2 regions of the Pseudomonas sp. TWI929 genome follow, and region 1 is predicted to be linked to the other one. Evidence: predicted binding sites of a transcription regulator. Region 1 holds the regulator's gene; the other holds the start of a gene.
The links. The regulator FliA, encoded in region 1, starts transcription of late flagellar genes. The targets are predictions, from matches to a motif close to CTAAAGTTTNNNNNNNNNNNGCCGNTAA.
Positions count from the first base shown of each region.

Region 2: the regulator FliA is predicted to act here: its motif matches at 6,356-6,383, upstream of ABE456_RS17745 (methyl-accepting chemotaxis protein).

Region 1 covers NZ_JBDJLK010000008.1:10,451-19,857, reverse strand. Annotated here, with positions in the region: gene flhA (flagellar biosynthesis protein FlhA) at 1-19, shown strand, start outside; gene flhF (flagellar biosynthesis protein FlhF) at 31-1,338, shown strand; gene fleN (flagellar synthesis regulator FleN) at 1,432-2,265, shown strand; gene fliA (RNA polymerase sigma factor FliA) at 2,262-3,002, shown strand; gene ABE456_RS05935 (chemotaxis response regulator CheY) at 3,108-3,482, shown strand; gene ABE456_RS05930 (protein phosphatase CheZ) at 3,503-4,291, shown strand; gene ABE456_RS05925 (chemotaxis protein CheA) at 4,304-6,535, shown strand; gene ABE456_RS05920 (chemotaxis response regulator protein-glutamate methylesterase) at 6,582-7,700, shown strand; gene ABE456_RS05915 (flagellar motor protein) at 7,700-8,440, shown strand; gene motD (flagellar motor protein MotD) at 8,444-9,301, shown strand.
Region 2 covers NZ_JBDJLK010000043.1:19,803-29,209, forward strand. Annotated here, with positions in the region: gene ABE456_RS17725 (transporter substrate-binding domain-containing protein) at 1-360, shown strand, start outside; gene ABE456_RS17730 (amino acid ABC transporter permease) at 440-1,402, shown strand; gene ABE456_RS17735 (amino acid ABC transporter ATP-binding protein) at 1,395-2,129, shown strand; gene ABE456_RS17740 (methyl-accepting chemotaxis protein) at 2,245-4,188, opposite strand; gene ABE456_RS17745 (methyl-accepting chemotaxis protein) at 4,382-6,304, opposite strand; gene ABE456_RS17750 (16S rRNA (uracil(1498)-N(3))-methyltransferase) at 6,406-7,113, opposite strand; gene tatC (twin-arginine translocase subunit TatC) at 7,110-7,898, opposite strand; gene tatB (Sec-independent protein translocase protein TatB) at 7,895-8,272, opposite strand; gene ABE456_RS17765 (twin-arginine translocase TatA/TatE family subunit) at 8,276-8,548, opposite strand; gene ABE456_RS17770 (phosphoribosyl-ATP diphosphatase) at 8,773-9,108, opposite strand; gene hisI (phosphoribosyl-AMP cyclohydrolase) at 9,110-9,407, opposite strand, start outside.

The DNA of each region.
Region 1 (9,407 bases):
CGTGGGCCCTAACGGCTGAGGTAGGGGATAATGCAAGTTAAGCGATTTTTCGCCGCCGATATGCGTCAGGCCATGAAACTGGTCCGTGACGAGCTGGGCGCCGATGCCGCGATCATTGGCAACCGCCGCATTGCCGGTGGTGTCGAACTGACGGCTGCGCTGGACTACAAGCTGTCCGCCCTGGCCCCGCGTGTGCCCAACGCCGAGCTGGAAGAAGAGCTGCGCAAGACCCACACGCGCATCGCCACCGCCCAGGCCGAACTGGACCACCGCCAGGACAGCAGCGATAACAACCGCCAATTGTTTGCCGGGCAGTCGCTGACCGCCGCCGAGCCGCTGATCGAACCGCACGCCGATGCCCCCGAGGCCGCTGCCGCAGCCACGCCGGCGCCGGTGGACCCGCGCCTGTTCGATGCCATGCGCTCCGAGTTGTCGGGCCTGCGCGAGCTGCTGGAAGTGCAGCTTGGCTCGCTGGCCTGGAACCAGTTGCAGGGCAGCAAGCCGCAGCAGGCAACCGTCTGGCGCCGCCTGCAACGTATCGGCCTGTCCGGGCCGATCGCCCGCGAGCTGCTCGACTTGACCTGCGAGATCGAAGAGCCACGCCAGGCCTGGCGCATGTTGCTGGCGCACCTGGCGCGGATGATCGAAATCCCCGAAATCGAGCCGATCGAAGAGGGCGGGGTAATCGCCATGGTCGGCCCGGCCGGCATGGGCAAGACCACCACCCTGGCCAAGCTGGCCGCCCGCTACGTGCTCAAGTACGGCGCGCAGAATCTGGCGCTGGTGAGCATGGACAGCTTCCGTATCGGTGCCCAGGAGCAGCTCAAGACCTTGGGCCGCATCCTCAACGTGCCGGTGACCTACGTCGACCCGGGCCAGTCGCTGGCCGCGGCGCTGGAGCCGCTGCTGCGCAAGCGCGTGGTGCTGATCGACACCGCCGGCCTGCAGGCCAGCGACCCGGCCCTGCGCATGCAGCTGGAAACCCTGGCCGGGCGCGGCATCGCCGCGAAGAACTACCTGGTACTGGCCACCACCAGCCAGAAGCAGGTGCTGACCGCCGCCTATCACAGCTACAAGCGCTGTGGCCTGGCCGGTTGCATCCTGACCAAACTCGATGAAACGGCAAGCCTTGGCGATGTGCTGAGCCTTGCCATCAGTCATGAATTGCCAGTGGCCTACCTGACCGATGGGCCGCGCATTCCGGACGACCTGCACCTGCCACGGGGGCACCAGCTGGTAACCCGCGCGGTCAATGTGCAGCAGCAGGACGAGCCCAGCGAAGAGGCCATGGCCGACATGTTCGCTGATCTCTATCACAACCCACGGCGAGCGGGTTGATGATGAAGCGTGTGCAAGGTAGCTATGCCAAGGGGTACGCAGAATTGCCCTACGTGTGGCCTGAGTCCCAGCGAGACAAGGTAAAGAACAGACATGGGTAGCATGCATCCCGTACAGGTGATCGCCGTAACTGGTGGCAAAGGTGGCGTCGGCAAGACTAACGTTTCAGTGAACTTGTCCCTGGCGCTGGCCGAGCTTGGCCGCAGGGTCATGTTGCTGGACGCCGACCTGGGCCTGGCCAATGTCGACGTGTTGCTGGGCCTCACCCCCAAACGTACCCTGGCCGATGTCATCGAAGGGCGCTGCGAGCTGCGTGACGTGATGCTGCAGGGCCCTGGCGGCGTGCGCATCGTGCCGGCAGCCTCGGGCACCCAGAGCATGGTGCACCTGGCCCCGGCGCAGCATGCCGGGTTGATCCAGGCGTTCAGCGACATTGGCGACAACCTCGACGTGCTGGTGATCGACACCGCTGCGGGTATCGGTGACTCGGTGGTCAGCTTCGTCCGCGCCGCCCAGGAAGTGTTGCTGGTGGTGTGCGACGAACCCACCTCGATCACCGACGCCTACGCCCTGATCAAACTGCTCAACCGCGACTACGGCATGAACCGCTTCCGCGTGCTGGCCAACATGGCGCAGAGCCCGCAGGAAGGGCGCAACCTGTTCGCCAAGCTGACCAAGGTCACCGACCGCTTCCTTGACGTTGCCCTGCAGTACGTGGGCGCCGTGCCGTACGACGAGTGCGTGCGCAAGGCCGTGCAGAAGCAGCGGGCGGTGTACGAAGCGTTCCCGCGCTCCAAGTGTGCGCTGGCCTTCAAGGCGATTGCCCAGAAGGTCGACAGCTGGCCGCTGCCGGCCAACCCGCGCGGCCACCTGGAATTCTTCGTCGAGCGCCTGGTGCAACCCACCAGCGCGGGTCCCGTGCTATGAATGCCAGCGGCTTCAAGATGTACAGCCGGGCGGCGAAAGACGCCCAGTACGAGCTGATTGAACGCTACGCCCCGCTGGTCAAGCGCATCGCCTATCACCTGCTGGCGCGGCTGCCGGCCAACGTTCAGGTCGAGGACCTGATCCAGGCCGGCATGATCGGCTTGCTGGAAGTGGCCAACAAGTACGATGCCAGCAAGGGCGCCAGCTTTGAAACCTATGCTGGCATCCGCATCCGCGGGGCCATGCTGGACGAGGTGCGCAAGGGCGACTGGGCGCCGCGTTCGGTACACCGCAACACGCGCATGGTCAGTGATGCAATGCGCACCGTTGAAGCAAGAACCGGCCGCGACGCTAAAGATCATGAAGTTGCTGCCGAACTCCAATTGAGTCTCGATGATTACTACGGGATCTTGAACGATACCCTGGGCAGCCGCCTGTTCAGCTTCGACGACCTGTTGCAGGACGGCGAGCACGAAGGGCTGCACGAGGACGGGGCCAGTGGCCAGGTGGAGCCTGCGCGTGGCCTGGAGGACGAACGCTTCCAGGTTGCCCTCACCGAAGCCATTGCCAACCTGCCGGAGCGTGAGCGCCTGGTGCTGGCGCTGTACTACGACGAAGAGCTGAACCTCAAGGAAATCGGTGAGGTGCTTGGGGTCAGCGAGTCGCGGGTCAGCCAGTTGCACAGCCAGTGTGCCGCGCGCCTGCGCAGCCGCCTGGGGGAATGGCGGGCACGTTGAGCCCGCTGTCGTTGCAGTCGTTTTCCATGTTGCACCGAATTGATTGAATGCGCGCTCGGGGCCGAGCGCGTTTGAGACTGCTTGGAGGTCTACTTGAACAAAGACATGAAAATCCTCATCGTTGACGACTTTTCGACGATGCGGCGGATCATCAAGAACCTGTTGCGTGACCTGGGCTTCACCAACACGGACGAAGCCGACGACGGCACCACGGCGCTGCCGATGCTGGAAAACGGCCACTACGACTTCCTGGTGACCGACTGGAACATGCCGGGCATGTCCGGCATCGACCTGCTGCGTAAAGTGCGTGCCAGCGACAAGCTGAAAACCATGCCGGTACTGATGGTGACCGCCGAAGCCAAGCGCGACCAGATCATCGAAGCGGCCCAGGCCGGCGTCAATGGTTACGTGGTCAAGCCGTTCACCGCCCAGGTGCTCAAAGAAAAGATCGAGAAGATCTTCGAACGCGTCAACGGCTGAGTCACGTCAGGGGGCGCGCCATGGATTCATCACAAACGTCTTTGGGCGAGTTCGAATCGACCCTGAAGAAACATGCCCAGGAGTTGGTCGAGAGCCTGGAACGCGGCCGTTTCGGCGAGGCGGTGCAGCTTATTCACGAGCTGAACCAGACCCGCGACCGCGGCCTGTACCAGGAAGTCGGCAAGCTCACCCGCGAGCTGCACAGTGCCATCGTCAGCTTCCAGATCGACCCGACCATGCCGCAGGCCGAGGAGGTGTCGCAGATTACCGACGCCACCGAGCGCCTGTCGTATGTGGTCAAGCTGACCGAGGGCGCGGCAAACCGCACCATGGACCTGGTCGAGGAAAGCACCCCGGTGCTCAACGACCTGGCCAGCGAGGCCAAGGCCCTGAGCACTGACTGGCAGCGCTTCATGCGCCGCGAAGTGGCGGCGCCGGAGTTCCGTGATCTGGTCAAGCGCGTCGACAGTTTCCTGACGCACAGCGCTGAAGGTAACCGCAAGGTTGCCGGCCACCTCAACGACATTCTGCTGGCCCAGGACTATCAGGACCTGACCGGCCAGGTGATCAAGCGCGTCACCACATTGGTGACCGAAGTGGAAAGCAACCTGCTCAAGCTGGTGCTGATGGCCAGCCAGGTCGACCGTTTCGCCGGCATAAATCATGACCACGATCAATTGCGCGCAGAAAAAGATCGAGAAAAACATCCGACTCGGGGTGAAGGTCCGCAGATTCATGCCGATAAGCGTGAAGACGTCGTGTCCGGTCAGGACGATGTCGATGATCTGCTGTCCAGCCTGGGTTTTTAAGGAGCACGTTAGATGAGCTTCGGCGCCGATGAAGAAATCCTTCAGGATTTCCTGGTAGAAGCCGGCGAAATTCTTGAGCAACTGTCCGAGCAACTGGTCGAGCTGGAAAGCCGGCCCGACGATGCCGACCTGCTCAATGCGATCTTTCGCGGTTTCCACACTGTAAAAGGGGGCGCCGGCTTCCTTCAGCTGAACGAGTTGGTGGAGTGCTGCCATATCGCCGAGAACGTGTTCGACGTCCTGCGCAAAGGTGAGCGCCGGGTCGACGCGGAATTGATGGATGTGGTGCTCGAAGCACTGGACACGGTCAACAGCATGTTTGGCCAGGTGCGCGAGCGTGGTGATGTGACCCCGGCTACCCCCGAACTGCTGGCGGCGTTGTCGCGCCTGGCCGAACCTGGCGGCGCTGCAGCCGCTGTGGCGGAACCGGTCGTCGAGGCGCCGGTCGTGGCCGAGGAACAGCACCAGGACATCACCGACAGCGAATTCGAGCAGTTGCTCAATTCGCTGGATGCGGTCAAGGCACAAGCTGAGGCCGACGAGCAGCTGCAGGGCGAGACCGTCAGTGGCGCAGGTGACGAAATCACCGACGCCGAGTTCGAGTCGCTGCTCGACCAGTTGCACGGCAAAGGCCAGTTCAGTGCCGAGGTTGCCGCGCCGCCAGTCGCCGTCAGCGCCGAAGCGGCCAGCGACGAAATTACCGACGCCGAATTCGAATCGCTGCTCGACCAGCTGCACGGCAAGGGCACCTTCCAGGCAGACGCCCTGCCTGCCGTGAAGGCGCCGGCACCTGCTGTGGCTGACAACGCCGTAGTGGCCAGCGCAGCCAGCGACGAAATCAGCGAGCACGAATTCGAGGCCCTGCTGGACCAGTTGCACGGCAAGGGCAAGTTCGGCGGCGACGTGGCTGCCGTTGAAGCGCCTGCCGCCGCCAAGCTGCAGGCACCGGCCGCGGCCAAGGCCGACAGCCAGCCGGCACCCAAGCCAGCTGCTGCGGCCCCGGCACCAGCCCCGGCCAGCAAGCCGGCGCCGCGCGCACCGGCACCGGCTGCCGACAAGCATGCGGTCAGCGAAGCGGAAACCACCGTACGCGTCGACACGGCGCGCCTGGACGAGATCATGAACATGGTCGGCGAACTGGTGCTGGTGCGTAACCGCTTGGTGCGCCTGGGCCTGAACAGCGGCGACGAGGCCATGTCCAAGGCCGTGTCCAACCTCGACGTGGTCACCGCCGACCTGCAAACCGCGGTGATGAAAACCCGCATGCAGCCGATCAAGAAAGTCTTCGGCCGCTTCCCGCGCCTGGTCCGTGACCTGGCCCGCCAGCTGAAGAAAGAGATCAACCTGGAGCTGGTCGGCGAAGAGACCGACCTGGACAAGAACCTGGTCGAGGCCCTGGCCGACCCGTTGGTGCACCTGGTGCGCAACGCCGTCGACCATGGTATCGAGATGCCCGATGAGCGTGACGCTTCCGGCAAGGCCCGCACCGGCCGTGTGGTGCTGTCGGCGGAACAGGAAGGCGACCACATCCTGCTGTCGATCTCGGACGACGGCAAGGGCATGGACCCCAACATCCTGCGCGCCAAGGCTGTGGAAAAGGGCCTGATGGACAAGGACGCCGCCGAGCGCCTGAGCGAGTCGGACTGCTACAACCTGATCTTCGCCCCGGGCTTCTCGACCAAGACCGAGATCTCTGACGTGTCTGGCCGTGGCGTGGGCATGGACGTGGTGAAGACCAAGATCTCCCAGCTCAACGGCTCGATCAATATCTTCTCGGCCAAGGGCCAGGGTTCGAAGATCGTCATCAAGGTGCCGCTGACCCTGGCGATCATGCCCACCCTGATGGTGATGCTGGGCAACCAGGCGTTTGCCTTCCCGCTGGTCAACGTCAACGAGATCTTCCACCTCGACCTGTCGCGCACCAACGTGGTCGATGGCCAGGAAGTGGTGATCGTGCGCGACAAGGCGCTGCCGCTGTTCTACCTCAAGCGCTGGCTGGTGCAAGGCCAGGTGCACGAAGAGCAGCATGAAGGCCACGTGGTGATCTTGTCGGTCGGCACCCAACGCATCGGCTTTGTCGTCGATCAACTGGTTGGCCAGGAAGAAGTGGTAATCAAGCCGCTGGGCAAGATGCTGCAGGGCACCCCGGGCATGTCCGGGGCCACCATCACCGGCGACGGTCGCATCGCGTTGATTCTCGACGTCCCGAGCATGCTCAAGCGTTACGCCGCGCGGCGTATTTGATTTCGGTGGCGCACCCTGGCGGGTTGCGCCGCCTAATGGAGTGTTTATGGCAGTCAAGGTCCTGGTGGTGGATGATTCCGGTTTCTTCCGCCGCCGCGTCTCGGAAATCCTCTCGGCGGATCCGACGATCCAGGTAGTGGGTACCGCGACCAACGGCAAGGAAGCAATCGACCAGGCGCTGGCGCTCAAGCCCGATGTCATCACCATGGACTACGAAATGCCCATGATGGATGGCATTACCGCAGTGCGGCACATCATGCAGCGCTGCCCCACGCCCGTGTTGATGTTCTCCTCGCTGACCCATGAAGGCGCCCGCGTTACCCTTGATGCGCTGGATGCCGGTGCGGTGGATTACCTGCCGAAGAACTTCGAGGACATCTCGCGCAACCCGGATAAGGTCAAGCAGATGCTGTGCGAGAAGGTGCATACCATTTCCCGCAGCAACCGCCGCTTCGGCAGCTACGCCAGCCCAGCACCGGCCGCTGCACCAGCGCCAGCCAGCAGCCATGCGCCCGCCAGCAGCTTCACCAGCCCTGCGCTGGTGCGCCCTGCTGCGCCTGCCCGGGCAGCGGCTGCCGCGCATTCGCCGGCACCCAAGCGCAAACCTTACAAACTGGTAGCCATCGGCACCTCCACCGGTGGCCCGGTCGCCCTGCAGCGGGTACTGACCCAACTGCCGGCCAACTTCCCGGCACCTATCGTGCTGATCCAGCACATGCCGGCAGCGTTCACCAAGGCATTTGCCGAGCGCCTGGACAAGCTGTGCCGGATCAACGTCAAGGAGGCCGAGGACGGCGACATGCTGCGCCCGGGCCTGGCCCTGCTGGCCCCGGGTGGCAAGCAGATGATGATCGACGGCCGTGGCACGGTGAAGATCCTGCCCGGTGACGAGCGCCTGAACTACAAGCCTTGCGTGGACATCACCTTCGCTTCGGCGGCCAAGTCGTATGGCGACAAGGTGCTGTCGGTGGTGCTTACCGGCATGGGCGCCGATGGCCGCGAAGGTGCACGCCTGCTCAAGCAGGGCGGCAGCACGGTGTGGGCCCAGGATGAAGCCAGCTGCGTGATCTATGGCATGCCCATGGCCATCGTCAAGGCCAACCTGGCCGACGCGGTGTACAGCCTGGACGAAATCGGCAAGCACCTGGTAGAGGCGTGCGTCTGATGGACGTCCTCAGCCTGATCGGCCTGATCCTCGCCTTTGTTGCCATTGTCGGTGGCAACTTTCTCGAAGGTGGCCATGTGGGCGCCCTGGTCAATGGCCCTGCGGCGCTGATCGTGCTGGGCGGCACCCTGGCGGCGGCCTTGCTGCAGTCGCCGCTGTCGTCCTTCAAGCGCGCCTTGCAGATCCTGCGCTGGATCCTGTTCCCGCCGCGGGTCGACCTGGCCGGCGGGATCGACCGCGTGGTGAACTGGAGCCTGACTGCGCGCAAGGAAGGCCTGCTGGGCCTGGAAGGGGTGGCCGATTCCGAGCCCGACCCCTATGCACGCAAAGGCCTGCAACTGCTGGTGGACGGCGCCGAGCCGGAAGCTATCCGCAGCATCCTTGAAGTCGACTTCCTGACCCAGGAAGGCCGTGACATCCAGGCCGCCAAGGTATTCGAAAGCATGGGCGGCTACGCGCCGACCATCGGCATCATTGGTGCGGTGATGGGCCTGATCCACGTGATGGGCAACCTCGCCGACCCGTCGCAGCTAGGTAACGGTATTGCCGTGGCCTTCGTTGCCACCATCTACGGCGTGGCCAGCGCCAACCTGGTGTTGCTGCCGGTCGCCAACAAGCTCAAGGCCGTCGTCATGCGCCAGTCGCGCTACCGCGAAATGCTGCTCGAAGGCCTGCTGTCGATTGCCGAGGGTGAAAACCCGCGCTCGATCGAGCTGAAGCTGCAAGGCTTCATGGAGTAACCCATGCGTCGCCGTCGCCATACCGAGGAACACGAAAACCACGAACGCTGGCTGGTGTCGTACGCCGACTTCATCACCTTGCTGTTCGCTTTTTTTGTGGTGATGTACTCGATTTCCTCGATCAACGAGGGCAAATACAAGGTCATCTCCCAGGCCTTGCTCGGGGTGTTCAACGACCCTGAACGCAGCATGAAGCCGATCCCCATTGGTGATGAGCAGCCATTGAGCGTGCGCCCGGCCGAACCACTGGTCAAAGACAGCGAGCAGACCGAGGCGGGCCTGGCGGCGACCAATGTCGACCCGTTGAAAACCATCAGTGATGACGTGCGCGATGCCTTTGGCGACCTGATCAAGAGTGACCAGATGACCGTGCGCGGCAATGAGCTGTGGATCGAGATCGAGCTCAACTCGTCGCTGCTGTTTGGCAGTGGCGATGCCATGCCCAGCGACAAGGCGTTTGCCATCATTGCGAAGGTGGCCGGCATCCTCAAGCCGTTCGCCAACCCGGTGCATGTCGAAGGTTTCACCGACAACCTGCCGATTCGCACTGCGCAGTACCCGACCAACTGGGAGCTGTCGTCGGCGCGGGCTGCGAGCATCGTCCGCCTGCTGGCCATGGAAGGGGTCAACCCGGCGCGCATGGCCTCGGTGGGCTATGGCGAATACCAGCCGGTAGCCAGCAACGACAATGCCGAAGGCCGCGCGCGTAACCGCCGTGTGGTGCTGGTGATTTCGCGCAACCTGGAAGTGCGCCGCAGCCTGACGGGCTCGGGCAGTGCCAATGCCACGCCGGATGCCGCATTGCGGCGGGCTGGCACACAAAGTGCACCGGCTACGCCAGCAACGGTGGCGGGGCAGTAACTCGTCAATTCTCTGTCACCGGACACAGGGTTCGCGAGATTACCGCCGCCCCCTGTGGGAGCGTGCAAGTTTTCGAGTTTCGCGCAAGACAGTTGCCCTAGCAGTG
Region 2 (9,407 bases), on a different contig from region 1:
ACCTCCAAGCTCGGCACCACCGGCGAAATGGTTTCCAAGAAGCTGATCAGCAAAGCCAAGTACCACGGCTATGACAACGAGCAGGAAGCGGTGATGGACGTGGTCAACGGCAAGGCTGACGCCTTCGTCTACGACGCGCCGTACAACGTGGTGGCGGTGGACAAGGCCGGTGCCGGCAAGCTGCTGTTCCTCGAAGAACCCTTCACCTACGAGCCGCTGGCCTTCGGCCTGAAGAAAGGCGACTACGACAGCATCAACTTCATCAACAACTTCCTGCACCAGATCAAGCATGACGGGACCTACGATCGTATTCACGACAAGTGGTTCAAGAACAAGGACTGGCTGAAGGAAATGGAATAAGGCCCAGGCCACAAGCCCGGCTTTATGACCCCGACGCGCAGGCAAACCCTGCGCGTTCGCATTTACGGAAGTACCCCACGTGATCAAACACAAGAAAGCCCAGTGGCCCTGGCATGGGCTGACCGCCCTGGTCCTGGTGGGCCTGGCGTTCAGCCTGTACATGGCCACCTCGATGATTTCCTACGAGTGGCGCTGGAACCGCGTACCGCAGTACTTTGCCTACAAGGCCGAAGAAACACAGCGCGCTGCCGGCTACGGTACCGTGCAGGAAATCGTCATCTCCGGCGATAACGCCCGTGTCACGCTGAAAGACGAAAGCGGTGCCGAGCAAGTACTCGATGTGGCCAAGGACAGCCTGCAACTGAGCCGTGGCGACGATGTTGCCGAAGGCGACCAGATTGGCGTCACCCGGCATTGGGCAGCAGGCCCGCTGGCCTGGGGCCTATGGACCACCTTGTGGATTTCGGTGGTGTCCGGGGCACTGGGCCTGGTAATCGGCCTGTTCGCCGGCTTGTGCCGGTTGTCGAACAACCCCACCTTGCGCGACCTGTCGACCGTTTATGTGGAGCTGGTGCGCGGCACGCCGCTGCTGGTGCAGATCTTCATCTTCTACTTCTTCATTGGCACCGTGCTCAACCTGTCCCGCGAGTTCGCCGGGGTGGCGGCGCTGGCGCTGTTCACTGGCGCCTACGTGGCGGAAATCGTCCGGGCCGGTGTGCAGTCGATCGCCAAGGGCCAGAACGAAGCGGCTCGCTCGCTGGGCCTGAACGCTGGCCAGTCGATGCGTCACGTAATCCTGCCGCAGGCATTCAAGCGCGTGCTGCCGCCGTTGGCCGGCCAGTTCATCAGCCTGGTCAAGGACACTTCGCTGGTGTCGGTGATCGCCATCACCGAACTGACCAAGAGCGGCCGCGAGGCCATCACCACCTCGTTCTCGACCTTCGAGATCTGGTTCTGCGTGGCAGGCCTGTACCTGCTGATCAACCTGCCGCTGTCGCACATTGCCAGCCGGCTTGAGCGGAGGCTTGCGCAAAGTGATTGAAGTCCGTGACCTGCTGAAAGTCTTCGACACCCGCGGCCAGGTGGTACGGGCTGTGGATAACGTCACCACCCAGGTCGCCAAAGGCGAAGTGGTGGTAGTGCTCGGCCCGTCGGGCTCGGGCAAGTCGACGTTCCTGCGCTGCCTCAACGGCCTGGAGCATTTCGACCAAGGCCATGTGGCCATCGACGGCTTGCAACTGGCCGACCCGAAAACCGACATCAACGCCTACCGCCGCGAAGTCGGCATGGTGTTCCAGCACTTCAACCTGTTCCCGCACATGACCGTGCTGGAAAACCTGTGCCTGGCACAGAAGGTGGTGCGCAAGCGCAACAAGGCTGACCGCGAGGCCAAGGCCCGGGCGTTGTTGGAAAAGGTAGGCATTGCGCAGAAGGCCAACGAGTTCCCGTCGCGTCTGTCCGGTGGCCAGCAGCAGCGGGTAGCGATTGCCCGTGCCCTGGCCATGGACCCGAAAGTGATGCTGTTCGACGAGCCGACCTCGGCGCTCGACCCGGAAATGGTCGGCGAGGTGCTGGACGTGATGAAGACCCTGGCCCAGGAAGGCATGACCATGGTCTGCGTAACCCACGAAATGGGCTTTGCCCGCGAAGTGGCCGACCGCGTGCTGTTCTTCGACCACGGCAAGCTGCTGGAAGACTCGGCCCCGGCCGCGTTCTTCGCCGCGCCGAAAGACCCGCGCGCCCAGGCGTTCCTGCGCCAGGTGCTTTAACCGCTGGGGGCGCTTTGCGCCCCATCGCGCCGCAAGGCCGCTCCTACAGGGGTATGCGATCTCCTGTAGGCGCGGCCTTGTGTCGCGAAAGGGCTGCAAAGCAGCCCCGGCAATCTCAAATGTTGAACCGCCCGACCATCCCCCGCAATTGCTGCCCCAGCTGCTCCAGTTCCCCACTCGAAGCCGCCGTCTGCTCACTGGCCGCACTGGTCTGATCCGACACATCCCGTACATTGATCACGCTGCGGTTGATCTGCTCGGCCACCACGCTCTGTTCTTCGCTGGCGGTGGCGATCTGCTGGTTCATGCCCTGGATGCTCGACACCGTATCGGTGATCTGGCCAAGCGCATGCCCGGCCCTGCGGCTCAGCTCCACGCTTTGCTCGGTCAGGTTCTTGCTGCTGTCGAGCAAGCGGGTCACTTCGTCGGTGCCGTTGTGCAGGCTGTCGATAAGCTGGCCGATCTCCTCGGTTGCCGTCGAGGTGCGCTGGGCCAGGCCGCGTACCTCATCGGCCACCACAGCAAAGCCGCGCCCGGCCTCACCCGCCCGTGCAGCTTCGATCGCCGCATTCAGGGCCAGCAAGTTGGTCTGTTCGGAGACCGACTTGATCACATCGAGAATGCTGCCAATGCGCTGGCTCTCGCCTGCCAGGTGCTGCATGGCCGCCAGGCAATGGTCCATCTGCCCGGCCAGTTGCTCGATGCGGCCGATGGCTTCGGCCACCACCTGGTCGCCCACCTGCGCCTGCTGGTCGGCATTGGTTGCGGCCAGCGAGGCTTGTTCGGCGTTCTGCGCCACTTCCTGCACAGTGGCGCTCATCTGATTCATGGCGGTGGCGACCTGGTCGGTTTCTTCGCGCTGCTGGTTGATGCGCAGCTTGGTGTCTTCGCTGCTGGCGGCCAGTTGCGAGGCGGCCTGTGATAGCTGGCCGACACCCTGGTCGATGCCGCCGATCAGCTCACGCAGGCTCAAAGCCATTTCGCGCATGCTGGTCTGCAACTGGCCCATCTCGTCGCGGCGTTCCACCACCTCGACCTGGCTCAGGTCGCCCTTGGCGATGCGCGCAGCCACGGTCAGCGTCTGGCGCAACGGCTGGGTGATCTGCAAGGTGATCAGCCACGCGGCCAGCACGCCTACCGCCAGCGCCAGCAGTGCCACACTGGTCAGCAGAGAGCGGGCGGCCAGAGCCTCGCTGTCGCGTTGTTCGACTTTGCGCTTGCCCAGCTCAAGGCTGACCGCACGCAGCTCATTGCCCATGTTCTCCATGTTGTTCTGCAGCTGCTCGACGTGCACGGCGGCGCGACGGTACTGGTCCAGGCTGGCGCGGTACTTGGCCAGCTCGACCCCAGGCTGCTCGCTGACAGCGCGTGGCAGGCCCAGTGGCGCCAGGCCCCTGAGCAGTTGCTCAAGGCTACTGTCGGCAGCGTTCAGGGCGCCGTCGCCGACCTTGGCGAAGTCCTCGACGGGGGAGAAGGTGTAGGCCGGCACCAGGCTCTGCTGGTTGGCGCCATCGACATGCCGGCTAAGGGTGTCCATCAGACCCAGCACACCGCTTTGCTGGCTGTCGGCGGGCATTCTCAGCAAGGCCTGGGTCTGCAGTTCGTCGATGGCATCATTGAGTTTCTGCTCCTGCGTCTGCATGGCTTCGCGCAGGGCGATGCGGTTGGCGACGCTGCGTTGCAGTTCGCTGAAGTCATCGCGCAGGCGCTGCAGCAACGTCAGCTTCTCGCTCAGCAACTGCCGTGATTCATCGACGCTGCTGCGTTGTTGCAGGGTGGTCAGCATATTGTTCAGTTGTTCGAGGATGCTGGTGATGCGGGACTTGCTGGCGTCGTCGTTGAGCACGCGGTAGGTGATGCGCTCTGCGCGCAGGTCTTTGGTCAGGTCGTTGATCAGGCCTATTTCGCTGAGTTGCTGCGAACGGACAATGGCGCCATCCAACGCGCGCCAGCCGCTGACGGTGGTGGCCAGGGTAAGCAGCAGGACCACGGCGAAGCCGAGGGCCAGCTTGGCCGCGACACTGATGTTGCCGAGCTTTTGGTTGAGGTAGCTGAGCATGGGAGGTCTCCGTGCGGTTGGGGGGGCATGCAGGCGTAATGCCGGCATGACACCTCTGCCAATCGGCAGCGGAGCTGTAGGACTTGACCTGATAATCAGGTAGGAAATTTCACCGCAACGAGTAGGATGTTTTCGCCTGTGCTGGCCTCTTCGCCGGCAAACCCCCCAAGATGCCGGAACAGGCGGCCCATTTTTAATATAAGAGCTTGAACCGCCCCACCAGCCCCTGCAAATGGGTACCCAAACGCGCCAGTTCCACGCTGGAACTGGCCGTCTCTTCACTGGCCGCCGAGGTCTGGTCGGAAATATCCCGCACATTCATCACGCTGCGGTTGATCTCTTCGGCTACGGCCGTCTGCTCCTCTGCCGCCGTGGCAATCTGCTGGTTCATCGCCTGGATCGATGACACGGTACGGGTGATGGTTTCCAGCGAGCTGCCGGCACGGCGGGTCAGCTCAACACTGCTGTCGGTCAGCTGGCGGCTGCTGTCCATCACGCTGGCCACGCGCTGGGTGCCGCTTTGCAGGCCGGCAATCAGCTCTTCGATCTCTTCGGTCGATTGCTGGGTGCGTTGCGCCAGGCTACGTACTTCGTCGGCGACCACGGCAAAACCACGCCCGGCCTCACCGGCACGGGCGGCTTCGATCGCTGCGTTGAGGGCCAGCAGGTTGGTCTGCTGGGCCACCGACTTGATCACATCGAGCACACTGCCGATCTTGTCGCTTTCGGCCTTGAGCTGGTTCATCGCTTCGCTGGAGTTGACCACTTCGCCGGCCAGGCGCTCGATCTGCGTAACGGCCTCGCCCACCACGCGGTCGCCTTCGCGGGCTTGCTGGTCGGCCATCAAGGCGGCTTCCGAGGCCTGCTCGGCGTTGCGTGCCACTTCGTGCACGGTGGCGGTCATCTGGTTCATGGCGGTCGCCACCTGGTCGGTCTCGACCTTCTGGTTGTTGACCCCGGCGCTGGTCTGCTCGGTGACTGCCGACAGCTGCTCGGCGGCGCTGGCAATCTGCGTGACGCCATCACCGATGCCGCCGATCAATTCGCGCAGGCCTTGGGTCATGCGCTGCATGCTGGCCTGCAGCTGGCCCAGCTCATCGCGGCGGTTCACCTGCAGGTTCTGGGTCAGGTCGCCACTGGCCACGCGTTCTGCGGCGCGCAAGGTCTGGCGCAGCGGGATGATGATCTGCCGGGTGATCGCCCAGGCCGCCAGCAGGCCCAAGGCTAGGGCTAGCGCGGTGGCGATCATGAGCAGGGTCTTGGCCTGGGCGGCCGCAGCGTCGCGCACCTCGGTTTGCGAGGTGGTCATCGCCTGGCTGGTCTGCAGCAGCAGCGTGCCTTGCTCGGCCATGCTTTGCAGGGCCTGCTCACTGGCCGTCTGGGCATTGCCGAACTGGCTTACCGCATCGCGGTAGCCCGCCATGGCAGTGGCAGCATCGTCCAGGCTGGCAGCATGTTCGGCAGGCACCTTGGCCGGCAGTGCGCGCAGCTCGGCCTGGGCCTGGTCGATGGCCTTCAGTGCCGTTTGCTGGAAGTCGGCATTACCACTGTAGGTGTAGCCACGCACCTGGAAGCGCGCTTGCTGCAGCAGGGCGCTGACTTCCACTGCGTGCTGGTACTGGTTGATGTCGCCGCCCTGCAGCAGGCGCTGCTGCACCCGGCCGACCAGCTCCACGGCCTTGTCGGCGCTGTCGCCCAGCACGCCTCGGCTGGCTTCGCGGCGCTGGCCAGCCTGCTTCAGCTCGTTGAACGCCTGTTGGTAAGTGCGCACGGCCTCGCGCTGCTGCTCCAGGCGCTGGCGGTCGGCAGGGTGTTCGATCTGCCCGAGCATCAACTGCACCTGCTGGTTGAGGTTGGCCAGGGCTTTTTCCAGCTCGGCTACCGAGGCCTCGTCGCGCCGACGCTCATAATGCTGGCGGGCGATGCGCAGTTCCTGGGTGTGCTGCTGGATGACCGAGATGTTCCCCAGCTTGTCGCCACGGTCGATGATGCTGTCCATGCCGTGCCAGCCGGTCAGGGTGATGGCCAGGGTCAACAGCAGCACCAGGCCGAAGCCCAGCCCCAGTTTGCGATTGACGCTCACATTGCCCAACGATTGGGCTAACCATTGATACATGTACGACTCCCCGGCGGCTTGGCAGCACAAATAGTTGTTGTGTTGCCAAGGCCATCGGCCCAGGGGAGAGAAACTTGATGGGCGAGAAAGCGGCGTTTACGTCAGAAAATGCGCGAAAGCAGCGCGGTGACAGCAGTCTCGACCCGCAGGATGCGGTCACCCAATTGCACGGGCGCCAAACCGGCCTTGCCCAGCAGGTCGACCTCGTAGGGGATCCAGCCACCTTCGGGGCCAATGGCCAGGGTCACGGCTTGTTCCACGGCGCGCGGGCAGGCGGGGTAGGGGCCGGGGTGGCCAACCAGGCCCAGGGTGTCTGCGGCGATGGCTGGTAGGCGGTCTTCGACGAACGGCTTGAAGCGCTTCTCGATGATTACTTCGGGCAGCACGGTGTCGCGTGCCTGTTCAAGGCCCAGAATGAGGTTTTCGCGAATGCTGTCGGGCTGCAGGAAGGGGGTTTGCCAGAAGCTTTTCTCGACCTTGTAGCTGTTTACCAGGATCAGCCGCGGCACGCCCAGCGTTGCTACGGTCTGGAACAGCCGGCGCAGCATTTTCGGCCGTGGCACTGCCAGCACCAGGGTCAGCGGCAGCTTGGCCGGTGGCTGCTGGTCAAAGGCCACTTCCAGTTCGGCTTCGTGCTGTTCCAGGCGCAGCACCGTGGCCTTGCCCATCAGGCCATTGATACGGCCCACACGCAGGTTGTCGCCCACCGCCACACGGTGGATTTCCTGCATGTGGGTGAAACGCCGATCAGCAAGGATGACGCGGTCGGCCGAGACGAAGTCGGCCTCTTCTAGAAGCAACAGGTTCACGGTTGGGTCGCTGGTGGCTGGTCGTTATGGTCGTCGGCGGTTTCGTCGTGGGCACTGCGCTTGCGGATCAGGCTGCCGCACAGTACGCCGATCTCGAACAGCAGCCACATGGGCACTGCCAGCAGGGTCTGCGAGAAGATGTCCGGCGGGGTGAGGACCATGCCGACCACGAAGCAGCCGATGATCACGTAGGGGCGGATCTTCTTCAGGTATTTAACATCGACCACGCCGATCCATACCAGCAGCACCACCGCTACCGGGATTTCGAAGGCCACGCCAAAGGCGAAGAACAGCGTCATCACGAAGTCGAGGTAGTTGGCGATGTCGGTCATCATCGCCACGCCTGCCGGGGTGGCAGCGGCGAAGAACTTGAACATCAGCGGGAACACCAGGAAATAGGCAAAGGCCATGCCGGCGTAGAACAACAGGATGCTCGACACCAGCAACGGAATGGCAATGCGCTTTTCATGGCGGTACAGCCCGGGCGCGATAAAGCCCCAGATCTGCTGAAGAATGAATGGGATCGCCAGGAACAGCGACACGATCATGGTCAGCTTGAATGGCGTGAGGAACGGCGAGGCCACGTCGGTGGCGATCATCGTTGCATTGGCCGGCAAGTGATCGCGCAAAGGCGCCGAAACGATGGTGTAGATCTGCTGGGCGAAGCTGAACAGCCCGGCAAAGATCAGGAAAATGACGGCAACGCAGCGCAGCAGGCGGGTGCGCAGTTCGGTCAGGTGCGAAACCAGCGGCATCGGCTGGTCGTGTTCCGGATTCTCGCTCATGGGGCTCGCGGCGGTTGTGGCGGTTCAGAAGGTGCGGCCGGTGCGACAGGCGGCTCGACCGGCCTGGCTTCAAGCCCTGCAGGGGGCTGCACGGTGGCCGTGGTGACCGGTGGCTGCACCGGTGGCGTCATCGGGTTGAGGATACGTTTGGCTTCCTCTTCCATCTGCAGGATGTGCTCGTTGTGCAGCTGGCGGCGGATGTCGTCGGCGCCGATTTCGCGCTCCACTTCCATCTTGATGCTGTTGAAGCTGCGCTTGAGCCGGCCGATCCACAGGCCTGCCGTGCGCGCGGCACCCGGCAGGCGCTCAGGGCCGAGCACCAGCAGGGCGACCAGGCCGACGAGCAGCAGCTCGCTGAAACTGATGCCGAACATGGGTCAGTCTTTCCGCTGTGGCTCTTGGACCGGCTGGGCCTGGCCTTCGATGGTGTGGCCTTGCTGCGGCTGGGCAGTGTTCTGTACCGGTGGAACAGGCTGGGCTGGCGGCGGGGTCTGCTCGGCCGGCTTGTTCTCTTCTTCGTTCATGGCCTTGCGGAAGCCCTTGATCGACTCGCCCAGGTCACTGCCGAAGTTCTTCAGTTTCTTGGTGCCGAACACCAGGACCACGACCACCAGCAGGACGATCCAGTGTTTCCAGTCAAAGATACCCATTTCGTACTCCTGAAAAATGTCAGTGAACCTTCTGGGGCTGCTTTGCAGCCCTTTCGCGACACAAGGCCGCTTCTACAGGGTCCAGCAATTTGTTCCGGCGACGCGGCCCCCTGTGGGAGCGGGTTTACCCGCGAACACCGGCGCAGCCGGTGCCATATACCGCGTTGCATTCTTCGCGGGTGAACCCGCTCCCACAGGGGGGCACAGAGCGCCCCTGGGATACATCAGGCAGATGGTTGGCGTGCGGCCTTCTCATCATGCCCGGACAAGCCGAAGCGGCGTTCCAGTTCATCCAGCACAGCTTGCGGATGCTGACCCAGCGCGCTGAGCATCACCAGGCTATGAAACCACAGGTCGGCGGTTTCGTAGATGACATCGCTGTAATCCTTGCTCACAGCGGCATCCTTGGCGGCAATGATCGTTTCGATCGACTCTTCGCCGAGTTTTTCGAGGATCTTGTTCAGGCCCTTGTGGTACAGGCTGGCCACGTAGGAGCTGTCGGGCGCCGCTTGCTTGCGTTCTTCAAGCACTTCGGCCAGGCGGTTGAGGGTGTCGCTCATGTCAGTGTCCTGCGCTGTAGATGGCATCCGGGTCTTTCAGGACCGGGTCGACGGTTTTCCACTGGCCGCCTTCATAGACGCGGTAGAAGCAGCTTTCACGGCCGGTATGGCAGGCAATATGGCCCAGTTGCTCGACCATCAGGATGATCACGTCGGCATCGCAGTCCAGGCGCATTTCATGCAGCTTCTGCACATGCCCGGACTCCTCGCCTTTACGCCACAGCTTGCCACGCGAACGCGACCAGTAGATGGCGCGTTGCTCGGCGGCAGTCAGGGCCAGCGATTCGCGGTTCATCCAG